Regions from separate parts of the Serratia ureilytica genome, predicted to be linked through region 1. Evidence: predicted binding sites of a transcription regulator. Region 1 holds the regulator's gene; each other region holds the start of a gene.
The links. The regulator CRP, encoded in region 1, controls carbon source genes, mostly activating them, when cyclic AMP is high. The targets are predictions, from matches to a motif close to ATGTGANNNNNNTCACAT.
Positions count from the first base shown of each region.

Region 1 (4,385 bases):
ACAGCGCGTTGTGTGCCTGGTTGACCTGCATGCGGGTATAGGCCAACGCGGTGGCGTCCGGTTCCGGTTGCTTCAGCATCAGCCGCAGCGCGGCTTGATCGTTCTCCAGCGCCTGATGGGCATTCTTGCGCAGCAGCCCGCTTTGCCACTGCGGCCACAGCCAAATGGTGCCGCCGAACGCCAGCACGCAGCCGATCAGCGTATCGATCAGGCGCGGTACCAGAAAATGCGAGCCGTTCAGCGCCAGCAGCTGCAGGGTGTAAACCGCCGTGACCGTAAAGCCAATCACCGACAGCCCGTAGTTCTTGCGCGAAACCAGGTAGGCCAGCAGCGTGATCACCAGCATGATGCTCAGCGTTTCTCCCTCCGGCAACTGCAGCTGCAGCAGCCCGGCTGCCAGCAATAGCCCGGCAATCGTGCCCAGCGCACGGTGCTGAATACGCACCCGGGTGGCGTTATACCCGTTTTGGCTCACCAGCATGATGGTGAGCAGGATCCAGTAAGGCTTCGGCAGGTTGAATACCGCACCCAGGCTGCTGCCGACCGCCAGCGTTACGCCCAGCCGCGCGGCGTTGCGCAGGGCGGTGGATTTGAACGACAGATAGCTGACCAGCGCCGGCCAAAACGGCAGGCGGTGCTGGCCGGGCATCAGGTCGCGGCGGTACAGCGGATGCTGGGTGCGCAGCAGGCGGGCGATGCGGCTGAAGTGGTAATAACAAAACTGGCCGACCGGATTATCGGGATGCTGCGCCGCCATTTTTTCCAGCGCCGCCAGCTCGTGGGTCATGGAGAAGCGCTTCGAATATTGATGATAGAGAATATCGTGCGCCACCACGCGCAGCCGGCCGGCGATCACCTGAGCATTGCGGCGAATGATCGCTTCGGCCTGGCTCTGCTCCACCAGTTTTTGCACCTCTTCCGGCAGATGCAGGCTGACGGTGATGTGCTCCTGCAGGTCCATCGCCACCTGAAAGGCGCGCTGCAGGCGCTTTTGCTCGAGATTGTTGGCGTGCGGCAGGAAATTAAGCTGTTGGTACAACAGGCTGATCAGGTCCATCACCTTTTGCTGGCGCACCAGCAGCGGCGGCAGCGCGGTCTGCGGATCGGTGTGCTGGGTCAGCAGCGAGTATTTGGCTTCGAAATAGTCCGCCAGTTCCAGATAGAGCTGGCTCAGCGTCTCGCGCATCGGCTGCTCTTTCCACAGCTTGAACCAGAACCAGGTGAATAAGCCATACCAGGCGGTGCCGATCGCGTACAGCAGCGGCGCCTGCCAGATAGGCACCGTGCCGGCCGTGCTGAGGGCGAAGATGGCGGCCACCAGCGCCGCCGGCAACAGCCGGGCGTGCAGCGGGCTGATTTCGCCGGTGACGCCGAGCAGCAGCGCCAGGCCCAGCATCAGCGCCGGCAGCGGCACGTGCCACAGCAGGGCCTGTTGCAGCAGCACGCTGCTGAAGGCGAACAGCGAACCGCCGACGATCAGTCGTTTAAAGAAGCGCTTATGCGGCGTATCCAGCCCGGCGATATTGCAGCAGGCGGGCACGAGGGAGAACATCAGGCCGAGCTGCAGCTGGCCTATCAGCAGGCCGAACAGCACCGGCAGGCACAACACCAGCGTTTGTCGCAGTGCGTAGTTGATTTCCGGGTGGTAGATCAGGCGGCGCCACATGGCAGAGAGCAGACAAAAAAACGGCGCAGACTGCGCCGTTTTTTCAGGGATTAACGGGTGCCGTAGACGACAATGGTTTTGCCGTGGGCGGAAATCAGGTTTTGATCTTCCAGCATTTTCAGAATACGGCCAACGGTTTCACGCGAGCAGCCGACGATCTGGCCGATCTCCTGACGGGTGATCTTGATCTGCATGCCGTCCGGGTGAGTCATGGCGTCGGGTTGCTTCGCCAGATTCAGCAGGGTTTGCGCGATGCGGCCGGTAACGTCCAGGAAGGCGAGGTTGCCCACTTTTTCGGAGGTGACCTGCAGGCGGCTCGCCATTTGGGCGGACAGACGCATCAGGATGTCCGGGTTCACCTGGATCAGCTGGCGGAATTTCTTGTAGGAAATTTCGGCCACTTCACAGGCGGTTTTCGCGCGAACCCAGGCGCTGCGCTCCTGGCCTTCTTCGAACAATCCGAGCTCGCCGATGAAATCCCCCTGGTTGAGGTAGGACAGGATCATCTCTTTACCTTCTTCATCCTTGATCAGCACCGCGACGGAGCCTTTCACGATGTAGTAAAGCGTTTCGGCCTTTTCACCTTGGTGAATCAGCGTACTCTTCGATGGATATTTGTGGATATGGCAATGAGACAGGAACCATTCGAGAGTAGGGTCTGTTTGCGGTTTGCCGAGAACCATTCGCTGTTATCCTCTGTTGTTATCGCTGCCTTGTGTCACAGGGGTCAGAGTTCCCTGTAAAACCCGCCTGTAGCCGCAGTTATGAGCGAGGGCTACCGGCAAGTTTTGAGGCGTGTCATAAAAATACGCTGTCGCTCTAGCATATTAACTTGCCGTAAGCGCTGCAAGCTACATTCTGTTAACATACCGGTAAAGGAGCCTTTCTCTGGGCGTTTCCCTGAAATTCAGTGTCCCGGAAAGATTTATTGCGGCTCTGTTTGTAGCACAGAGTAAGGCGGGTGTCTCGTGTTGTCTCGCTTCAGCATGATTAGCATCAGGTTACGTTGCCTGTTTCTATGCGAAAGCGTACTCTGATTTTAAGAAATCAACCGGAGTGACGAGAATGCAGGCAAGAGTTAAGTGGGTGGAAGGGTTAACGTTTTTGGGTGAATCGGCCTCCGGCCACCAGGTGCTGATGGACGGCAACGCCGGCGATAAAGCGCCCAGCCCGATGGAAATGGTGCTGATGTCGGTGGGCGGCTGCAGCGCGATCGACGTGGTGTCCATCCTGCAAAAAGGGCGCAACGACGTGCGCGACTGCGAGGTGAAGCTGACCTCCGAGCGCCGTGCAGAAGCCCCGCGGTTGTTCACCCATATCAACCTGCACTTCATCGTCACCGGCCAGGATCTGACCGACAAAATCGTAGAGCGAGCGGTGAACCTGTCGGCGGAGAAGTACTGCTCGGTGGCGCTGATGCTCAACAAGGCCGCCACGGTGACCCACAGCTTCGAGATCCGCCAGCCGGCGTAATCGAGACGGAGCGCGGCCCGCCGCCGCGCTCAACGCGTTTATTCGATCTTCTTGCCTTCCAGCAGCCGCTGCACCAGCGGCGCCATGATCAGCTCCATCGCCAGCCCCATCTTGCCGCCCGGCACCACTAACGTATTGATGTGCGAGATAAACGAGCCCTGCAGCATCGCCAGCAAATAGGGGAAGTCAATCTGATCCAGCCCGCGGAAGTGGATCACCACGAAGCTTTCATCCAGTGAGGGAATGGCTTTGGCGGCGAACGGGTTGGAAGTATCCACCGTCGGTACGCGCTGGAAGTTGATGTGGGTGCGCGAGAACTGCGGCGTGATGTAGTTGATGTAGTCTTCCATCGAACGCACCACCGAGTCCATCACCGCCTCGCGGGAGTGGCCGCGTTCGCCGGTATCGCGGATCAGCTTCTGTATCCACTCCAGGTTGACGATCGGCACCACGCCGACCAGCAGATCGACGTGGCTAGCCACGTCATGGTGTTCGGTGACCACACCGCCGTGCAGCCCCTCGTAGAACAGCACGTCGGTCGGCGCCGGCAGCGGCTCCCACGGGGTGAAGGTGCCCGGCACCTGATTGTAGGGTACCGCTTCGTCGTAGGTGTGCAGGTACTTGCGCGAACGGCCGGTGCCATTTTTGCCGTACTCGATAAAGCTCTGCTGCAGCAGACCGAAGTCGTTGGCCTCGGGGCCGAAATAGCTGATGTGTCTGCCCAGATCGCGCGCCTTGCGGATCGCCGCGTCCATTTCCGGCCGGGTGTAGCGGTGGAAGCTGTCGCCCTCCAGCTCGGCGGCGCGAATGTTGAGCTGTTGGAAGATTTTGCGGAACGCCACGCTGGTGGTGGTGGTGCCGGCGCCGCTGGAACCGGTCACCGCGATAACGGGATGTTTGGCAGACATGGTGGTTGTCACTCCGTGTTGAATGCGCCGGCGTCAGGGGATTATTGTGGCTCTTGTTGACGCTCTCTATGTCAGGAAAAAATGGCGCGCGCTGGTTTGCAATGTCCCATTGTTACCTGATTTTTTCCGTCAGTCATAGAACCGGGCGCCACTAAATTTCTTCCTGCCCGGCGCGGATCTGACCGCGCGGCATGATGTTGACGCTCTCATGCAGTTCCGACCACACCAGCACCACCTCGCCGTTTTTCAGCTGGCGGCGCACGTCCTCCACCTTCTGCTCCAGCGATCGTTCGTGCTCGCCGTAATCGGTGCCTTCACGCAGCACAAAGGATTCGATC
Region 1 covers NZ_CP071320.1:310,433-314,817, forward strand. Annotated here, with positions in the region: gene J0X03_RS01400 (YccS/YhfK family putative transporter) at 1-1,666, opposite strand, end outside; gene crp (cAMP-activated global transcriptional regulator CRP) at 1,717-2,349, opposite strand; gene J0X03_RS01410 (OsmC family protein) at 2,732-3,139, shown strand; gene J0X03_RS01415 (phosphoribulokinase) at 3,178-4,047, opposite strand; gene J0X03_RS01420 (YheU family protein) at 4,199-4,385, opposite strand, start outside.

Region 2 (4,385 bases), 2.0 Mb from region 1:
CATCGCCAGCCTGTACGGCGGCTATCTGGTGGACAAATTCAGCAAAAACCGCCTGATCCTGCTGTCGATTGTATTGTTTGCGCTGAGCTTTTTCGCCATTCCCTGGATCCCGCGCCCCGGCGGCGTGATCGTGGTGCTGGCGATCCTGCATACCTGTTATTCGGTGCTAAGCATCACCATTAAGGCCTGTTTCGCCGACGGGTTGCCGGTCGAGCAGCGCATAAAGGCTTTTTCCATCAACTACACGCTGGTCAACGTCGGCTGGGCGATCGGTTCTGCGCTCGGCGTCCTGGTGGCCGGGCTTAGCCCGTTGCTGCCGTTTTATCTGTCGGGCGGATTGGCGCTGGCGACGGTGGCGGCACTGAGCCTGCGCTTGCGCGGTGGTGAACAGCGCCCGGCACCCAGCGCCGCCGCACCGGCCGCGCTGGCCAACTTCCGTCAAACGCTGGCCATCTTGCGATGCGATCGGCGGCTGATCTACTTCACCCTCGGCAGCACCCTGGGCGCCGTGGTGTTCGGTCAGTTCACCGGCTATCTGTCGCAGTATCTGATCACCGTCTCCAGCGCCGAGTTCGCCTACAAAATCATCGGGCTGGTGATGATCGTCAACGCCGGTATCGTCATCGCCCTGCAATACCTGCTCAGCCGCGGCATGCGCCAGGAAAACATGCTGCGCTGGCTGGCGCTGGGCACGCTGTTTTTCATCGTCGGGCTGCTCGGTTTCATGGCGGCCGGCCAGGCGGTCTGGCTATGGCTGGCGGCGATGGCGGTGTTTACCCTCGGCGAAATCATCGTTATCCCGGTGGAATACATGTTTATCGACTTTATCGCGCCGCCGCACCTGAAAGGCAGCTACTATGGGGTACAAAACCTCAGCGCGCTGGGCGGCGCCATCAACCCGGTGCTGTGCGGGGTGCTGCTCAGCTATGCCGCGCCGCCGTTGATGTTCGTGATGCTGATCGCCGCCGCCCTGCTCAGCCTGCTGTTTTTCTTCCTCGGCCACCGGCTGGCAGAACACGCGGCGGCGGCGGCCGAAGACGTACGCTGATCCCGCAGGCAGCGGCCAATACGGGCTGTCAACCCGCCGCTCGGGCATAGCACCCATAGCGAGAATTCATGGTGCGATCTGTGGCATGGCTCACAGTTTAATTGTATGATGAATACATCAGTTAAACGGGAAAAGACAATGGCCAACGTGCTCACACTGTGCTGGAAATACCTCAGGGCCCTGCTCCTCATCTACCTGTGTCTGTTCGTCGGCAACGCAGTGGCGGCGCTGCTGCCGTTCGCCATTCCCGGCAGCATCATCGGCATGCTCTTGCTATTCGCGCTGCTCTCCACCCAGATCCTGCCGGCCAAATGGGTTAAACCCGGCTGTCATTTGCTGATCCGCTACATGGTGCTGCTGTTCGTGCCGATCGGCGTCGGCGTGATGAAATATTACGACCAGATCGTCGCGCATCTGGGCCCGCTGGTCATTTCTTGCCTGATCAGCACGCTGATGGTGCTGGTGGTGGTCGGCTATACCTCACACTATTTTCACCGCGAGCGCCGCATTGCTGGCAAGCCCGACGACACGGAGGGCAACTCATGATCCACGAAATCTGGTGGTCGCTGCCGCTGACGCTGGCGGTCTATTTCGCCGCGCGCTGGCTGGCGCGCAAGTTGAACATGCCGCTGCTCAATCCGCTGCTGGTTTCCATGGCGGTGATCATCCCGCTGCTGCTGCTCAGCGGCATTTCCTATGAGCGCTACTTCCAGGGCAGCAGGATCCTCAACGATCTGTTGCAGCCGGCGGTCGTCGCGCTGGCCTTCCCGCTGTATGAGCAGTTGCACCAAATCCGCGCGCGCTGGAAGTCAATTATCACGGTGTGCTTCATCGGCAGCCTGACCGCCATGATCAGCGGTGGCGCCATCGCCCTGTGGTTGGGCGCCACGCCGGAAATCGCCGCCTCTATCTTGCCGAAATCGGTCACTACGCCGATCGCGATGGCCGTCGCGGACTCGCTCGGCGGCATTCCGGCGATCAGCGCGGTTTGCGTTATTTTCGTCGGCATCCTCGGCGCCGTGTTCGGCCACACGCTGTTCAACCTGTTGAAAATCACGACGCCCTCGGCGCGTGGCCTGGCGATGGGCACGGCTTCCCACGCGCTGGGCACCGCGCGCTGCGCGGAGATGGACTATCAGGAGGGCGCCTTCGGCTCGCTGGCGCTGGTGATCTGCGGCATCATCACCTCGCTGCTGGCGCCATTTGTGTTTCCGGTGCTGTTGCATCTGTTCGGTTGATCAGGGTGAAACTTGCGATATATCTCGCATTTACGCCTTTTATTGCATTGATTTCATCATTTAAGAGATATTGATCACACTTTAATGTCTCTGGCCTGCCTAGAATGTGATCCCGTTAACCTGTAGAGAGACCTTCCATGCATCCGCGTTTTCACACCGCTTTCAGCGCACTGCCCGCGACACTGCAATCCGCCCTGCAGCCCTATCTGGACGCGTCCGACTTTCCGGCGATGTTCACGGCCGAGCAAGCGGCGGCGATCCGCTCAGGTTGCGGGTTGGACGATGACGCGCTGGCATTCGCGCTGCTGCCGCTGGCGGCGGCCTGCTCGTTAACCCCGATATCGCATTTCCACGTCGGCGCCATCGCGCGCGGGCAAAGCGGCAATCTCTATTTCGGCGCCAATATGGAATTCAGCGGCGCGCCGCTGCAGCAATCCGTGCATGCGGAACAAAGCGCAGTGACTCACGCCTGGCTGCGCGGCGAAAAAGCGCTGGCCTCGATCACCGTCAACTATACGCCGTGCGGCCACTGCCGCCAGTTTATGAATGAGCTGAACAGCGGCGGCGCGCTGCAAATCCGTTTGCCTGGCCGCGCGCCGGCCACGCTGGCGGACTATCTGCCGGACGCCTTCGGCCCGAAAGATCTGGATGTCGCTTCACTGCTGATGGACGAGGTCAATCACGGGCATCAACTGCCGCTGAACGATGCGCTGACGCAAGCGGCGCTGGCGGCGGCCAACCGGAGCCACGCGCCGTACAGCAACGCCCACAGCGGCGTGGCGCTGGAAACGGCAGACGGCAGCCTCTACGCCGGCCGCTATGCGGAAAACGCCGCTTTTAACCCGAGTCTGCCGCCGCTGCAGGCCGCGCTGATCCTGCTGAACCTCTCCGGCGGCGACTGCCGGGCTATCCGTCGCGCCGTCCTGGCCGAACCGCAGGACGCGAGCATCAGCCAATGGGACGCCACCCGCGTCACCCTGGCGGCGCTGGGTTGCCAAAACGTCAGCCGCGCCGCCTTCTAAGCGCACGACGGCGGGGCCATCCGGTTCCGCCGTTAACAGCACCGCCCGCCAAATACAATGCCCCGACGCCGCCAGAGACACTTTCTTTAGTTAAAAAATCATTTGATTGTCGATAATTACGCCAACCTGGTTCATCATCGGGCAACAAATGCTGTACATCTTCTCTTTATCTTTTAGGATCGTCGGCAATACAGTTATCTGATACGTGAAGAGTAAAACTGATGGAACTAGAATACGAAAGCAAACGCCCGCTCTACATCCCTTACGCCGGCCCGATTCTGCTGGAATTTCCGCTGCTGAACAAAGGCAGCGCTTTCACCGAGGAAGAACGTAGCCACTTCAACCTGCACGGCCTGCTGCCGGAAGCGGTGGAGACCATCGAAGAACAGGTGGAACGCGCCTACCGTCAGTATCAGGATTTCAAGAACGATAACGATAAGCACATCTACCTGCGCAACATCCAGGACACCAACGAAACCCTGTTCTATCGCCTGCTGGACTCGCACCTGAGCGAGATGATGCCAATCATCTACACCCCGACCGTCGGCGAGGCCTGTGAGCACTTCTCCGATATCTACCGCCGCGCGCGCGGGCTGTTCATCTCCTACCCGAACCGCGATCGCATCGATGACATGCTGCAAAACGCCACCAAGCAGAACGTCAAGGTGATCGTGGTGACCGACGGCGAACGCATTCTCGGCCTGGGCGACCAGGGCATCGGCGGCATGGGCATTCCCATCGGCAAGCTGTCGCTGTATACCGCCTGCGGCGGCATCAGCCCGGCCTATACCCTGCCGGTGGTGCTGGACGTCGGCACCAACAACCCGCAGCGCCTCAACGATCCGCTGTACATGGGCTGGCGCCATCCGCGCATCTCCGGCGAGGAATACCACGCCTTCGTCGAAGAGTTTATTCAGGCGGTCAAACGCCGCTGGCCGAACGTGCTGCTGCAGTTCGAAGACTTCGCGCAGAACAACGCCACCCCGCTGCTGAACCGCTACCGCGACGAGATCTGCTGCTTTAACGACGACATCCAGGGCACCGCCGCGGTCACCCTCGGCAGCCTGATCGCCGCCA
Region 2 covers NZ_CP071320.1:3,418,035-3,422,419, forward strand. Annotated here, with positions in the region: gene J0X03_RS15995 (MFS transporter) at 1-1,048, shown strand, start outside; gene J0X03_RS16000 (CidA/LrgA family protein) at 1,187-1,594, shown strand; gene J0X03_RS16005 (CidB/LrgB family autolysis modulator) at 1,591-2,286, shown strand; gene cdd (cytidine deaminase) at 2,424-3,308, shown strand; gene J0X03_RS16015 (NAD-dependent malic enzyme) at 3,530-4,385, shown strand, end outside.
Region 2: the regulator CRP is predicted to act here: its motif matches at 2,349-2,366, upstream of cdd (cytidine deaminase).

Region 3 (4,385 bases), 2.1 Mb from region 1:
CATCGATTTTTCGCGCATTTGTTGCACATTTGTGTAAGATTTTGTGCTGAGAACGCTCTCATAAAAATTTTTGCGATTATGCGGCTTGTACAATAATCAGCCGGATAAAGCGCTGTGCTCAGCAGCAAGCCGAGCAATATATTTTATGCGTGGTTTTGGATCTAGCTAAAAACCCGGATTAAGCAGTTTTAGTGACGTAGATCACATTGTATTTTTAAGTCAAATGAGTTGTATTTATTTGTTTTTAAAGGGGTTTCATTGAAAATCGCCGCTAGTAACGAAGGGAAATTACTTACGTGGTTAGCGGATAAAAATGCGTAACCATTCATCATATAAATAACAGATAGCTAACAGGTATTGGCGAGATTTGCTGCAATAGCCTAACCGGCCGTTTATTTAAACATCCCGGTCTTTGGCGCGATTTATCATATAAAAGCCATAAATAGTCGTTAATTCATCCAGCTGAAAGCAGGTTTGACCAGAGAGAAAATAATCACTCGGGTGACCTGTTGCATTTTATTAACCTGATGTTGCGTGAGGATAAGCGAAAAATGCGTATCGATTGCGCATTATTTGTTCATCTCGGGCTGTGGGAAAAGAGAGATTTCAGCGGCGCGCCGTCGCTTCCGACGGCGCTGAAGGGGGATCAATAGCGGGTAGCGATGGCGTTATCGTTGAAGAACGCCATGAAGTCGGCGTCCGGCTGGCGATCGGTGATCACCCGATCGAACTGCGTCAGCGGGCCGATACAGGCCGGCTTGATTTTGCCGAACTTGCTGTGATCCGCCACCAGGATCTTTTGCTGCGCCATCGCCATTGCGCGATGCTTCATCTCCAGCTCGTCGAAGTTGAAGCAGGTGGCGCCGTGCCGCAGGCTGAGACCGGCGGCGGAGATAAAGGCGATGTTCGGGCAGATGTGATCGAGCTCATTGCGGCCGCCGACGCTGGAAAAGATGTAGTTGTTCGGTTTGAACTCGCCGCCGCACAGGATCACCTTGCAATTCGGTTTGTCTTGCAGCGCCAGGAAGGTGTTCAGCGAATGGCACACGGCGGTGAAGGTCAGTTCGTCGGCAATGGCGTCGATGATCGTCGGGGTGGTGGTCCCGCAGTCGAAAAACACCGTGTCGTTTTCATTGATCAACGGCGCCGCCAGCAGGCCGATGCGCCGTTTCTCCATGACCTGTTTGGCTTTTTGATCGGAAACGAAGTAGTTGGTCACGCCGTTGCTGCGCGGATCGGTCACCACATAGCCGCCGAGCAGCACCACCGCCGCCGGCTCGGCGCTCAGATCGCGGCGAATGGTCATCTCCGAGACCCCCAGCAGCGCGGCGGCTTCTTTCAGGTGGATCTTGTCAGCGCGTTTTAACGCCTGAACTAACCGGTTGATACGTTCTTCGCGCCGCGTTTCCATAGATCCGTCTTCCCACAGGTAGTAGAGGTAAAAAAGCGTGCCGCCGTTTCCGGCGCTAAACACAACGATGCGGGGCAATATCGGGCCGCATCGGCCGCCCGTATTGTCCCGCATCGGAGTGTATTGGCTGCGCCCGTCAAGGCGCGCCGACGATCAGTAGCTGCCAGCCGCCGCCTGCGCGCCGGATACGATGGCAACGCCGGAGCTGGTGCCGATACGCGTGGCGCCGGCTTTGATCATCTTCTCGGCGGTGGCGCGATCGCGCACGGCGCCGGAAGCTTTCACGCCCATTTCGCTGCCCACCGTCTCGCGCATCAGTTTGACGTGCTCTTCCCGAGCGCCGCCGGTGCTGAAGCCGGTGGAGGTTTTAACGAAGGCGACATCGAGTTCGCGACACATTTCACAAACCTGGACGATCTGCGCATCGCTGAGCAGGCAGGTTTCCAATATTACCTTCAACGGGATCGCCGCGCAAACCTCGCGCACGGCGGCGATGTCGGCTTTCACTTCGTCCAGCAGGCCGCTTTTCAGCCAGCCGACGTTGATCACCATATCGATCTCTTGCGCGCCGGCGGCGATCGCCGCTTTGGCTTCAAAGGCTTTGGCGACGGTCAGGCCGGCGCCCAGCGGGAAACCGATCACCGAGCAGACTTTCACGGTGCTTTCCTGCAGCAGCTGGGCTGCCAACGGCACGTAGCCGGAGTTGACGCACACCGCATAGAAGTTGTGCTGCTGGGCTTCTTCGCACAGTTTGGCGATCTGCATTTCGGTGGCGTCCATGGCCAGCAGGGTGTGGTCGACATAGCGGGCGTAATCGATGTTTTCGGAGGTCATCGCGGTTCCTTAATGAAGTTGAGAAAAGAGCGTTGATAGAGGATGTGAAAATAATAACATTACAATGCGGGTAAACCTAGCGGGATTTGAAAAATGTCGACGAGATCATAGTTATCTCACTGTTATATGTATAACTTAGGGGAGGTTTATTTGTTATTTAAATAACATTTTCAGCGGCCGCTCGCGGCCTGCGCGGGCGAAATGTCGAGGGAAAACGATGAAAATCAACATTGATCTGGTTCCTGCCGCGTTCGGGGCGCATCGGCAGGCGCTGTTCCGCAATGCGGATTTCGCGGTGAGCGCCCATCGCTGCGCAGAGCGCGGGCCAATGCTGACGCTGGCGAATCGGCGCGGGGCACTGACGGTCTTGCCGTATCAGGGCCTGGCGATTTGGGATGCTGAATTTGACGGTTACTCATTGAAATCGGGCCGCCGCAGCGGGCGGGGCGCTGGAAGAAAGCGCGATGATGTCGCCGCGTTCTGCCCCGCCTGGCCGAGTCACGACGACGCATCGCTCCAGATGCAACGCGTGTGGCTGCAGCTGGCGGGCGACGAGCTGACGTTGCAGGGCGAAGGCGAGCGGTTGGGCGAGGGATGGCGCATCGGCCCGGCGCTGCGCTTGGCGGCGCAGAGCGCGCAGTTCGCCATTGAGATGAAAGTCACCAATCTGGCCGATCGGCCGCAGCCGCTGCGCTATGTGTGCCGCCTCAACTACGATTGCATTCCCGACGCGGTATTCCGCCAAAACTTGCCGACGCCGGCGCTGTTGGGGGAGGCGCTCGGGCAGGAACTGCTGTGTTCCGAGGATCTGTCTCGCTACGTGGACCGAGCCGAATTCTTTATGCTGGCGCCGCAAGGCCGGCGCTATGTAACGCGTTTCGCCACCGGGCAATTCAACTATGGTCTCCGGCGCATCGCCGTTCAGGGCAACCGGCAGTTGCTTTCCTTTATCCAGCCGGCAAACTGCCGCCCGAATGCGCCAGAGGGTGAGGGAGTGATGCTGGGAGCGGGAAAAACGCGGGCGTTCTGCGTGACCACCGGCGTGGTGTGAAATAAGCAGGGGCGGTAACGCCCCTGTCATGTTGTGCAGTTACTCTTTCACCCAACCGCGGCGAATGGCGAAGGCGAACAGGAAACGATACAGGCGCGACAGCCTGTCGGCGATGACATCGCCGAACAGATTCCACACCAGTTGGGCGAACAGGCAGCCCACCAGGCCGAGCAGGAAACCGCCGACCATATCCAGCGGCCAGTGCACGCCGAGGTAAACGCGTGACCAGGCGATGCCGACGGCGACGATCATCAGCAGCACGCCGGACCAAACGCGGTGCCAGAACAGGAACGCCAGCGCGAAGGTAAAGATGGCGGTGCCGTGATCGCTCGGGAACGAGCTGTCCGGCGCGTGTGGCAGGAAGGTATAACCGACGCCGGCGACGAACGGGCGCTCATGCGGCAGCAGCGCGCCAATAGCGGAAGCGGCAAGCATGGCGAACAGCAGCGCGATAGTGGTTTTCGCTACCACCTGGCGTTGCGAAACCAGCTGGCTTTGCGGCCCCCACAGCCAAAGACCGACGATCAGCAACGGCACGATGATGATCAGATCGCGCGCCAAAAAGGTGGCGAAATCGATCATCCATTCAGGAGACGCCGGAGTCGCATTGATCCAGGCGAAAAGAAAATGGTTCAACTGTTCCATAACCGTTACCTCGTCTTGCGGCGCCAATAGCCGCTAACCGTCCAATAAATAGCCAACTGGCTTAACCAAACCCACCAACCCGCCCACAGGTTATGGGTAAGAAAATGTGCGCCGCGCATGATCTGACCAAAGCCCATCACCATGCCAAGCGCGATGCCGCCGCACCAACACCACCAGGCGAGGCGCGGACGCTGCGGATAAAACAGGAAAAACAACGCCATCACCGCGAAACCGCTCGAGGCGTGCCCGCCGGGGAAACAGCGGCCGGGGCCCGGCAGCGCCGGTACCGCGCCGAATAGCGGGAAAGACATCGCTTTGCCGCCGTACTCAATCAGATCCCACGGGCAGGAGTGCGCGCTGGTGGCTTTGAGAATGCCCACCACCAGCGGGCCGATGCCAATCAGCAGCATGGTCACGATCAGGCGCGCGCTGCGGCGATAGATG
Region 3 covers NZ_CP071320.1:3,316,466-3,320,850, reverse strand. Annotated here, with positions in the region: gene deoR (DNA-binding transcriptional repressor DeoR) at 647-1,411, opposite strand; gene deoC (deoxyribose-phosphate aldolase) at 1,565-2,245, opposite strand; gene J0X03_RS15575 (aldose epimerase family protein) at 2,463-3,296, shown strand; gene ybjG (undecaprenyl-diphosphate phosphatase) at 3,336-3,941, opposite strand; gene J0X03_RS15565 (phosphatase PAP2 family protein) at 3,947-4,385, opposite strand, start outside.
Region 3: the regulator CRP is predicted to act here: its motif matches at 2,288-2,305, upstream of deoC (deoxyribose-phosphate aldolase).

Region 4 (4,385 bases), 340 kb from region 1:
CGGATGTTCTGATAAAGAAACGAATTATGAGCGCAGAGCATAAGCAGTCCCTATCGGCGGTAACCCTGGCTGCCATCGGCGTGGTCTACGGTGATATCGGCACCAGTCCTCTCTATACGTTGAGAGAGTGTTTCTCCGGCCATTACGGCTTCGATGTTCGTCCAGACGTGGTTTTCGGCTTCCTGTCGCTGATTTTCTGGATGCTGATCGTGATCGTTTCCCTCAAATATCTCACCTACGTGATGCGGGCGGACAACGCCGGCGAAGGCGGCATTTTGACGCTGATGTCGCTGGCCGGGCGCAATACCTCGGCGCGCACCACCGCAGTGCTGGTGATACTGGGCCTGATTGGCGGCAGCTTCTTCTATGGCGAGGTGGTGATCACCCCGGCGATCTCGGTGATGTCGGCGATAGAGGGGTTGGAAATCGCCGCGCCTGCGCTCGACGCCTATATCGTGCCGCTCTCGATTCTGGTGCTGACCCTGCTGTTCGTTATCCAAAAACACGGCACCGGCAGCGTCGGCAAGCTGTTCGCCCCGGTAATGCTGTTGTGGTTCATCGTGTTGGCGGTGCTGGGCGCGCGCAGCATCATTTCGAACCCGGAAGTGCTGCAGGCGCTGAATCCCAAATGGGCGCTCAACTTCTTTATGGAATATAAGAAGGTGTCGTTCTTCGCGCTGGGGGCGGTGGTGCTGTCGATCACCGGCGTTGAGGCGCTGTATGCCGACATGGGGCACTTCGGCAAGTTCCCGATCCGCCTGGCTTGGTTCACCGTGGTGCTGCCTTCGCTGGTGCTCAACTACTTCGGCCAGGGGGCGTTGCTGCTGAAAAACCCTGAAGCGATCAAAAACCCATTCTTCCTGCTGGCGCCCGACTGGGCGCTGATCCCGCTGCTGATTCTGGCAACCCTGGCAACGGTCATCGCCTCGCAGGCGGTGATTTCCGGCGTCTTCTCGCTGACTCGCCAGGCGGTGCGCCTGGGGTATTTGTCGCCGATGCGCATCATTCACACCTCGGAAATGGAATCCGGCCAGATCTACATTCCGGTGATCAACTGGACGCTGTATATCTCCGTGGTGCTGGTGATCATCGGCTTCGAACACTCCAGCAACCTGGCGGCGGCGTACGGCATCGCCGTCACCGGCACCATGGTGCTGACCAGCATACTGGTCACTTCGGTGGCGATTAATAACTGGCACTGGAACCGCCTCCTGGCGATCGGCATCGTAACCATCTTGCTGATCATCGACGTGCCGATGTTCTCCGCCAACGCCCTGAAGCTGTTCTCCGGCGGCTGGCTGCCGCTGACCCTGGCGCTGGTGATGTTCATCATTATGACTACCTGGAAGAGCGAGCGTTTCCGCCTGTTGCGTCGTCTGCATGAGCACGGCAACTCGCTGGAGGCGATGATTGCCTCGCTGGAGAAATCGCCGCCGGTACGGGTGCCGGGCACCGCGGTCTTCTTGTCGCGCGCCACTAACGTCATTCCTTTTGCGCTGTTGCATAACCTGAAGCACAACAAGGTGCTGCACGAGCGCGTGGTGCTGCTGACGCTGCGCACCGAGGATGCGCCTTACGTGCACAACGTGCGCCGGGTGACCATCGAGCAGCTGTCGCCGACCTTCTGGCGGGTGGTGGCCAGCTACGGCTGGCGCGAAACGCCGAACGTGGAGGAAGTGTTCCACCGCTGCGGGCTGGAAGGGTTGCCGTGCCGCATGTCGGAGACGTCGTTCTTCATGTCCCATGAATCGCTGATCCTCACCAAGCGGCCATGGTACCTCTACCTGCGCGGCAAACTGTTCGTTGCTCTGAGCCGCAATGCGCTGCGCGCGCCGGATCAGTTCGAAATCCCGCCGAACCGGGTCATCGAGCTCGGCACGCAGGTCGAGATCTAACCCGCCTGACAGGGGCTCAGCTAGGCTGAGCCCCTTTTGTTTGCGCTTTCTCCGTGCGCGAACGAAACGTTTCGATGACGATCACACTTCTGCATTGTCCGGGTTGCCTTCCCCTGCCGTTTTTTTACACTCCTCCAGAGAGCGAAACGTTTCGCTAGCGGAGTGAGAAGATGAAAAAAGGCGTATTACTGAATTCCGACGTGTCTGCCGTGATTGCCCGGTTGGGGCATACCGATCAGCTCACCTTGTGCGATGCGGGTTTGCCGATACCGGCGGTGACGCAGCGCATCGATCTGGCGCTGACGCAGGGCGTGCCGACCTTCATGCAGGTGTTCGCGGCGGTCACCCAAGAGATGCAGGTAGAAAGCGCCATCCTGGCGGAAGAAATCGTGAAACAAAATCCGTCGCTCCACGAGGCATTGTTGGCTGAACTGACCGCACTGGGCCAACGCCAGGGCAATACCATCGGCGTGCGTTATATCAGCCATCAGGCGTTTAAAGCGCAAACCGAGCACAGCCGGGCGGTGATCCGCAGCGGGGAGTGTTCGCCTTACGCGAACGTGATCCTGTGCGCCGGCGTAACTTTCTGAGGCGTTTATGCAACCTTTACTGCAACTGAAAGGGATTGATAAAGCCTTTCCCGGAGTGAAGGCGCTTTCCGGCGCCGCTCTCAGCGTTTATCCCGGCAAGGTGATGGCGCTGGTGGGGGAAAACGGCGCCGGGAAGTCCACCATGATGAAAGTGCTGACCGGCATCTATCAGAAAGACGCCGGCAGTCAGTATTTTCTCGGTAAAGAGGTGGCGTTCAACGGGCCTAAAGATTCGCAGGAAGCGGGCATCGGCATTATCCATCAGGAGCTGAACCTGATCCCGCAGCTGACGATTGCGGAAAACATCTTCCTCGGCCGCGAGTTCGTCAACCGTTTCGGCCGCATTGACTGGAAGCGCATGTACGCCGAGGCCGATCGCTTGCTGGCACGCCTCAACCTGCGCTACAGCAGCCACCGGCTGGTGGGCGAGCTGTCGATTGGCGATCAGCAGATGGTGGAGATTGCCAAGGTGCTGAGCTTCGAATCGAAAGTGATCATCATGGACGAACCGACCGATGCGCTGACCGACACCGAAACCGCCTCGCTGTTCAAGGTGATCAACGAGCTGAAGGCTGAAGGGCGCGGCATCGTCTATATCTCGCACCGTCTGAAAGAGATCTTTGAAATCTGCGACGACGTGACGGTATTTCGTGACGGGCAGTTCATCGCCGAGCGGCCGGTGAGCGAGCTGCAGGAAGATTCGCTGATTGAAATGATGGTCGGTCGCAAGCTGGAAGAACAATACCCGCGCCTTGATTTACCGCGCGGGGAAAAGCGGCTGGAAGTCAGTCATCTTTCCGGACCCGGCGTTGAAGACGTCAGCTTTACGCTGTATCGCGGTGAGATCCTCGGCGTGGCCGGCTTGATGGGCGCCGGGCGCACCGAATTGATGAAGATTCTGTACGGCGCCGCGCCGCGCAAGGCCGGCACCGTCAACCTCGACGGCCGCGAGGTAGTCACCCATTCGCCGCAGGATGGATTGGCGAACGGCATCGTCTATATCTCGGAAGACCGTAAGCGCGACGGCCTGGTGCTGGGCATGTCGGTAAAGGAAAACATGTCTCTGACCGCGCTGCGCTACTTCAGCCGCGCCGACGGCAGCCTGAAACAGGCCGACGAGCGGCAGGCGGTGGGGGACTTCATCCGCCTGTTCAATATCAAAACGCCGTCGATGGAGCAGCCGATAGGTCTGCTTTCCGGCGGCAATCAACAGAAAGTGGCGATCGCCCGCGGCCTGATGACTCGGCCGAAGGTGCTGATCCTCGATGAGCCGACGCGCGGCGTCGACGTCGGCGCCAAAAAAGAGATCTATCAGTTAATCAACCAGTTCAAGCAGGAAGGGCTGAGCATCATTCTGGTGTCTTCGGAAATGCCGGAGGTGATGGGCATGAGCGATCGCATTCTGGTGATGCACGAAGGGCATCTCAGCGGCGAATTCCCGATTGAACAGGCCACCCAGGAAGCGTTGATGGCGGCAGCCGTCGGCAAGCAATACGGCGTAAAGCAGGAGTAATCAGATATGAGTTCCCAGACTATCGCAGCCAAGCGCTGGTTCAGTAAAGAGTGGCTGTTAGAGCAGAAGTCGTTGATTGCGCTGCTGGTGCTGATCGCCGTGGTCTCTTCCATGAGCCCGAACTTCTTCACCCTGAACAACCTGTTCAATATTCTGCAGCAGACTTCGGTGAACGCCATCATGGCGGTGGGGATGACGCTGGTGATCCTCACGTCCGGCATCGATCTGTCGGTAGGATCGCTGTTGGCCCTGACCGGCGCGGTGGCGGCGTCGATCGTCGGCTTTGAGGTCAACGCGCTGGTGGCGGTGGCGGCGGCATTGGCGCTCGGCGCCGCGATTGGCGCCTGCACCGGGGTGATCGTCGCCAAAGGCAAAGTGCAGGCCTTT
Region 4 covers NZ_CP071320.1:5,077,668-5,082,052, forward strand. Annotated here, with positions in the region: gene kup (low affinity potassium transporter Kup) at 27-1,895, shown strand; gene rbsD (D-ribose pyranase) at 2,066-2,485, shown strand; gene rbsA (ribose ABC transporter ATP-binding protein RbsA) at 2,493-3,998, shown strand; gene rbsC (ribose ABC transporter permease) at 4,005-4,385, shown strand, end outside.
Region 4: the regulator CRP is predicted to act here: its motif matches at 1,965-1,982, upstream of rbsD (D-ribose pyranase).